DNA from 2 places in the Clostridium algidicarnis genome. Region 1 is predicted to be linked to the other one. Evidence: predicted binding sites of a transcription regulator. Region 1 holds the regulator's gene; the other holds the start of a gene.
The links. Region 1 encodes LexA, which represses DNA repair genes until DNA is damaged. Its sites were predicted from a motif close to CNAACANNTGTTNG; they were not measured.
Positions count from the first base shown of each region.

Region 2: BV55_RS0110340 (Y-family DNA polymerase) is a predicted target of LexA. The motif match lies at 1,964-1,977, and genes of this name have one in related genera.

Region 1 is NZ_JNLN01000001.1:2,532,781-2,536,216, forward strand. Features, by position in the region: gene BV55_RS0112045 (tyrosine recombinase XerC) at 1-247, shown strand, start outside; gene BV55_RS0112050 (hypothetical protein) at 402-833, opposite strand; gene lexA (transcriptional repressor LexA) at 1,036-1,644, shown strand; gene BV55_RS0112060 (methionine gamma-lyase family protein) at 1,688-2,968, opposite strand; gene hfq (RNA chaperone Hfq) at 3,060-3,302, opposite strand; gene miaA (tRNA (adenosine(37)-N6)-dimethylallyltransferase MiaA) at 3,404-3,436, opposite strand, start outside.
Region 2 is NZ_JNLN01000001.1:2,168,575-2,172,010, reverse strand. Features, by position in the region: gene BV55_RS0110345 (polysaccharide deacetylase family protein) at 1-559, opposite strand, end outside; gene BV55_RS0110340 (Y-family DNA polymerase) at 739-1,896, opposite strand; tRNA gene BV55_RS0110335 (tRNA-Trp) at 2,087-2,162, shown strand; gene BV55_RS0110330 (hypothetical protein) at 2,295-2,513, opposite strand; partial or broken gene BV55_RS15375 (IS3 family transposase) at 2,755-3,436, shown strand, end outside.

The DNA of each region.
Region 1 (3,436 bases):
CGTTGAAAGAATAGTAAAAAAACATATAAAAGCAGCGGGCTTAGATAGTGATAAGTATACTCCTCACAAATTAAGACATACCGCAGCAACTTTAATGTACAAGCATGGTAATGTAGATATAAGAAGTCTTCAAGATATATTAGGCCATGAAAATATATCTACTACCCAAATATATACTCACGTAGATGACGAAAGATTGAGGGAAGCAGTAAAATCTAATCCTTTAAATCAAGACGAAACTATATGATTTTAAAGAAAAATATAGAACTCCTATGACCATTTATACCTATAATATTATTTTAAAATCTAAAATAAAATTACAGAGGCAATTGAATTTCAATTTACCTCTGTAAAATTTAATTTTTAACTAGTATATAATTTATTTTTTACCTACGTATCCCCTACTCTTTTCCTTTTAATATTATTAATCCTGGATAGGCTTCAGTTGCTAATGAATTAAAATTTGACTCGTTATCTAATATACTTTTTACGTTTTCTAAATCTTCTATAAAATAAACTTTTTTATTGTCCACTTCTTCTATATATGGATCATTTATATTTTCTAAATTAAAGTTTTTATCATCAGATTCATAATTAGGCTTATTCTCATTGGGCGCATATTCTAAGTCCGCTAAGTTCTTTGGAAACTCTTCCCCTTCTAAAACATAGTTCTCTAGATCTTCCATATTTATAGAACGTACATCTGAGATGTTTTCCTCTAAACACTTAAAGCAATTGTCACAAATCTTATTTGGATCTAAGTCACACATATCATCCTCTGTGCTAGAATCATAATTAGATAGTTTGTTTTTATTTTTATCCGTAGTAATCACCTCTATCTTAAATTTACAATATATTAAACTTTAGTATTATATTATAACACAAATATTTTAAAAATCAATTTTAAAAAGATAATGGAAAATAGCATAAGAAAACTTTTTGTAAATATTATCAAATTAAAAGAACGTAGGTTTGAATTAAGTGAGATTATATGGTATAATAATTTTATTAATTAAGATTGTGGGGTGTTTATTAATGACGGAACAAGCAAATTCAAAACAAGAAGAAATATACGCATTTTTAAAGAGCTATACTGAATTAAAAGGTTATCCTCCTTCAGTAAGAGAAATATGTGAGGCAGTGTCATTAAAATCGACTTCTACTGTTCATGGACACTTAAAAAGATTAGAGAAAAAAGGTTTTATAAAAAGAGATCCTACAAAACCAAGAGCTCTAGAAATATTAGAACTATCCATGTCTAAAAAGGAAATGGTTGATATCCCAATCATAGGAAAAGTTACTGCTGGATTACCTATCTTAGCTGTAGAAAATATTGAAGATACATTTTCTATGCCTATGAACTTTGTAAAACATGATAAGGACTTATTTATATTAAAGGTAAGTGGGGATAGCATGATTGATGCAGGAATACATAGTGGCGATTTGGCCATTATTGAAAAAGGTGAAACTGCAACCAATGGTGAAATTATTGTAGCGCTAATAGAAAACGAAGCTACAATAAAAAGATTTTTTAAAGAAGATGGTTTTATAAGACTTCAGCCAGAGAATAAGAGTATGAGCCCAATAATAGTAAAAGACTGTGTTGTTTTAGGAAAACTAGTAGGAATATATAGAAGATATTAGAAAACAATAAAAGCACTAAAGTTATAGTGCTTTTATTGTTTTATTATTTCATTATTTTAGACAGTGCTATTAAAACTCCAAGCTTACCATGATCAAAGGTTAATCCACCTTGAAGATAAGCTATATATGGATCTCTTATAGGTGCATCTGCTGAAAGTTCTATGGAGGATCCTTGAATAAACGCTCCAGCAGCCATGATTACTTGATCTTCATATCCTGGCATTTCCCATGGCTCACATTCCACAAAGGAATCTATAGGTGATCCTTGTTGTATGCCCTTGCAAAAGTTAATTAAAATATCCTTATCATTAAACTTTATAGCTTGTATTATATCACTTCTTTTATCATCAAATTTTGGCATAACCTCAAATCCTGAAAGTTCCATAAGTCTTGAGGCAAATACAGCTGTTTTTACTGCTTCCATAGATATATGTGGAGCCAGAAAAAGGCCTTGAAACAATTGTCTCATCACTCCAAAAGTTGACCCACACTCCCCTCCTATCCCTGGCACAGTTAGTCTAAAGGATGCTTGTTTAACATACTCCTCTTTTCCAACTATATAGCCTCCTGTAGGAGAAATACCTCCACCTATATTTTTTATTAATGAACCGGCCATTAAGTCAGCACCAACATCTGTAGGTTCTTTTGTATCTATAAATTCACCATAGCAATTATCAACAAATACAATTACATCTTTTCTTATGTCCTTTATAAAAGTAATCATTTCTTCTATTTCAGAAATTAAAAATGATTTTCTCCAGCCATAACCTGTAGAACGTTGTATATGTATAAGCTTTATGTTTTTATCAGTTTCAAGCTCTGACTTTATAGCTTTAAAGTTAACCTTACCTTCAATTAAATCTATTTGTTTATAATTTATTCCGTACTCTTTAAGTGAACCGATATTTGTTTCGTTGCTTATTCCAATTATCCCATGAAGAGTATCATAAGGGGTACCACAAATAGATAACATAGTATCATTAGGTCTTAAATTACCGAAAAGTGCTGTACCTATGGCATGTGTACCATTTACAAAGTGCGGTCTTACAAGGGCAGCTTCTGCATTAAATATTCTGCAATAAACTTTTTCAAGTGCGTCTCTTCCTATATCTCCATAACCATAACCTGAAGAATTAGTAAAATGTATATCGCTTATTCTTTCTTTTTGCAGTGCCATCAAAACCTTTGATTGGTTATATTCTCTTATCTCATCATACATCTTAAATTGATCATCTATATCTTTTAAAGTCATTTCATATAGTTCTAAGATTTTATCGCTTATTCCGTAATTAGATTTATATAGTTCTTTTGTAGCGTCAAGCATTATTTAGTCTCCTTCGAATTTTAAATTTATATGTAAATACAATAAATTAATAGGCAACTAAGTTGCCTATTAACCCCTAAAATCAAACAAATTATTTATTGAAGTCTTCAGTGTTATTAAATGAAATTGGTTTTAGCGGGGTTATTGTTGTAATCGCATGTTTATATACTAGCATTTCTTTACCATCTGAATCAAGTATAATAATAAAATTATCAAAGCCTTTAACTATACCTTTTAGCTGAAATCCATTAGTAAGGTACATAACTACGGGTACATTATTTTTTCTTGATTCATTTAAAAATATGTCTTGTAAGTTATTTGTTAATTTATTCATATCCTCATCCTCCAAAATATCTTTAAGGTAGTATTCTATAAATATAGAAAATATCCTCTTTAGATTGTATAGATTAATAGTTTATAATATATAGCGCCTTATTAACCTTTTATTTCTTTAGTAATAAAATTTAA
Region 2 (3,436 bases), 360 kb from region 1:
TATATGCATCTTTGTAATCTTCAAAGGATCCCCCTGGAAATCTAAAAAAGTCGCTTTTATAATCTTCTCCTAAGATATCCTTTAAAACTCTCTCTGTACTTTCTACTTCATTTGTAAAGTTCTCTTTTGATGAATAAACTATATTAAAATCATGAGTATAAGAATGATTGCCGATTGAATGTTTTTTTAATCTTATATCTTTAATTATTTCTTTATTACTTTTTGCTCTTTCCCCTGTTATAAAGAATGTAGCATTAATATGATTTTCTTCTAATATATCTAAAATCTTAGGTGTTATATTGCTACTTGGACCATCATCAAAAGTTAAATATGCGATTTTGTCATTTTCTAAAATTATATCCTTTTCATCCTTTGGTTCTTCTTCATAGGCTTCATCCATAAATTTAGCTTCTTTGGATTTAACATTATTATATTCTGATACTACACTATTCTTTTGATCTATCTTTCTTGATCTATAAGAAAATAAATAACTGCCTAATATAGTACTTATGATGTATATTGAAATTAAAAATATAACATACCTCAAATTATGTTTCATATCATTACCTCTTAACAGTGATATCTACAACCCAATACTTACACTTCCATATTGATGTTCAATTCTGAATCTTCAATATTTCTTTAAATTATATCATTATAATTGCTACCTTTGAATATGTTTCGTTTTGCAAATATCTGTATATTTTTTAAAATATATTTATATAATTCTATATATGTCTATACTTTTCCATACTTTTCTCTTATATTATCTAAAACTTTATCTATACTCTCTTTATCCATCATTTTTTTATCATCTTTTAATGAAAGTAAGCTAAGTTGTTCTATATAAGTATCTGTCAAATTACTTAAATTTATACCTAAAAGTCTAATTGGTTCCCCTTTCCAACACTTGTCGAAAAGTTCTGTTGCTATCTTATATATTATTTTTGTTGAATTGGTTGGATTTAATATCTTTTTTTGATGAGAATAGCTTTTGAATTCATTGGTTTTTATATTTATACCTATGGAATAACAATATTTATTATTTTTCCTTAATCTATATGAAACCTTATCCGATAACTCTAAAATTACCCTATGAGCCTTTTCTCTATGCAATAAGTCTGTAGCTAATGTAGTTTCATTACTAATATTTTTAATATCTTCTTCATCATATTCTACTTTGCTAAAATCTATTCCATTTGCATAGTTCCATATAAGTTCTCCCATACTCTTTAATTTATCCTTAATTAAGGCTTTATCACTAGTAGCTAGCTCCCCTATGGTATATATGTACATTAAATTCAAGGTCTTTTTTGCACTTTTACCTACCATAAATAATTCTTCTACAGGAAGATGCCATAACTTCATTTCTATTTCTTCTTTAAATATTGTATTAACCTTATCAGGCTTCTTTAGTTCAGATGCCATCTTTGCTAATAATTTATTTGTAGCTACACCAATACTTACTGTAAAATTAAATTTTTCTTTTATTTTCTTTCTTATTATTTCAGCTAACTTTAAAGCATCCTCCCTTTTATTAAGGCCCATGTCTAAAAAGCATTCATCTATAGAATACTTTTGGATATAAGGAGTATAATTATGTAAAAATTCAAACATATCCTTACTATATTTTTCATAAATTTTAAAGTTGGGAGGAATTACAATTAAATCATTGCACTTTTTTCTAGCCGAATATAAACTTTCACCGGTGATTATTCCGTAATATTTTGCTTTATCTGACTTAGCTAAAACGACTCCTCTTCTACTGTTTTCATCTCCTCCTATTACAGATGGTACAAGCCTTATATCTAATTTTTCTCCATTTTTAAGTCTATCTGCTGCGCTCCAAGATAAATAAGCTGAATTAACATCTATATGAAATATTATCTTTTCCATATCACAACTCCTATATTTATATTAATATTTTTTATTATGATTATATCATTAAAGCTTTTGATATTTAAGAACCTTTGTTTCTTTTGTAATTTCCTGTAGCTAATTAATACTTAATGAAATTAATTAATGTATCCTATAAAAAAACTATTGCATTATCTTTTAATATACGGTATAATTCTAATTGTTGCTTAGGGGTATAGCTCAATTGGTAGAGTAGCGGTCTCCAAAACCGTTGGTCGTAGGTTCGAGCCCTACTACCCCTGCCAGAATAAAAAGCTTATGAACATAAATGTTCATAAGCTTTTTTTATTATTTATTTAGATTAACATTTTTATACCTTTTATTAATATTAATCTATAGTTATGAATACATTACAATTAATTTATATTCTAAGGTAACTAAAAGAAGAATCCAAACCCACACCCACAAAAGAGTAGTAGCAATATAATCCAACTATCAAAATCATCATTACAATTATTTTGACAATTACATTTGTGACATCTATGATTACATCCACTGCCTTTTATTGATATATTTTGATTTATTATTAAGTTTTCTATAAACCGTATTCCTTCAGGATCATTGCAAAGTTGCCTTATTATCTCTTCATTCTTCATACATATATTCTCCCTTTATATATTTCAAGGAATATATAATAATTATGAATCAAATAAATGCACTTATTTATAATTATTATTACTCCTTAAGTACAATTAATGTTTCATATTATATATTATGAATGAAGGTTTCATTTGTTGACAAATTAATCGTTTTATACACAATTAAAAAGCCACCAGAATATTGAGCCGACCCCTAAAAGTTAGACCTAAAAATCTAGCAATTGGAGGTCGGTTTTTTATGGCAAAATATGATTATGAATTCAAGAAAAGAATTGTAAATTCATACATGAATGGTGAAGGGGGAAAAAACTTTTTAGCAAATAAGTATGGTGTAAAATCTTCTCGAGATGTTATGAAATGGATAAATGCTTTTAAATCGTTTGGTGATGAAGGCTTAATGCGTTCTAGAAAAAATAAAACATATACCTTCGAATTCAAATTTCATGTGGTAGAATTATATTTATCAACAGAGGTCTCTTATCAGGAGTTGGCTCTATCAGTTGGCATAAACAATCCACCATTAATTAATAAGTGGGTAAACGATTTTAGAATTGCTGGTCCTGATGCTTTACGACCCAAAAGAAAGGGGCGCCGTTCCAACAAAAACGCTTTGATAGAGAAAATCCAAATGAAGATCTTGAGCAAAGAATCCTTGAAATTAGAAAAGAAAACAAAGATTTTGGTTATCGTCGGATTTATGGAGAATTAAGAAAACAGGGACTCATTGTAAATAAAAAACGTGTTCAAAGAGTTGTTCAAAAGCTTGGGCTACAAGTTTCTTCGTTTACCAGAAAAAGCCGTAAATACAGTTCTTATAAAGGCAAGATGGGCAAGGTTGCTCCGAATAGAATTCACAGGAGATTTGATACTCATATTCAACACCAAAAGATTACAACAGACACCTCTGAATTTAAGTATTA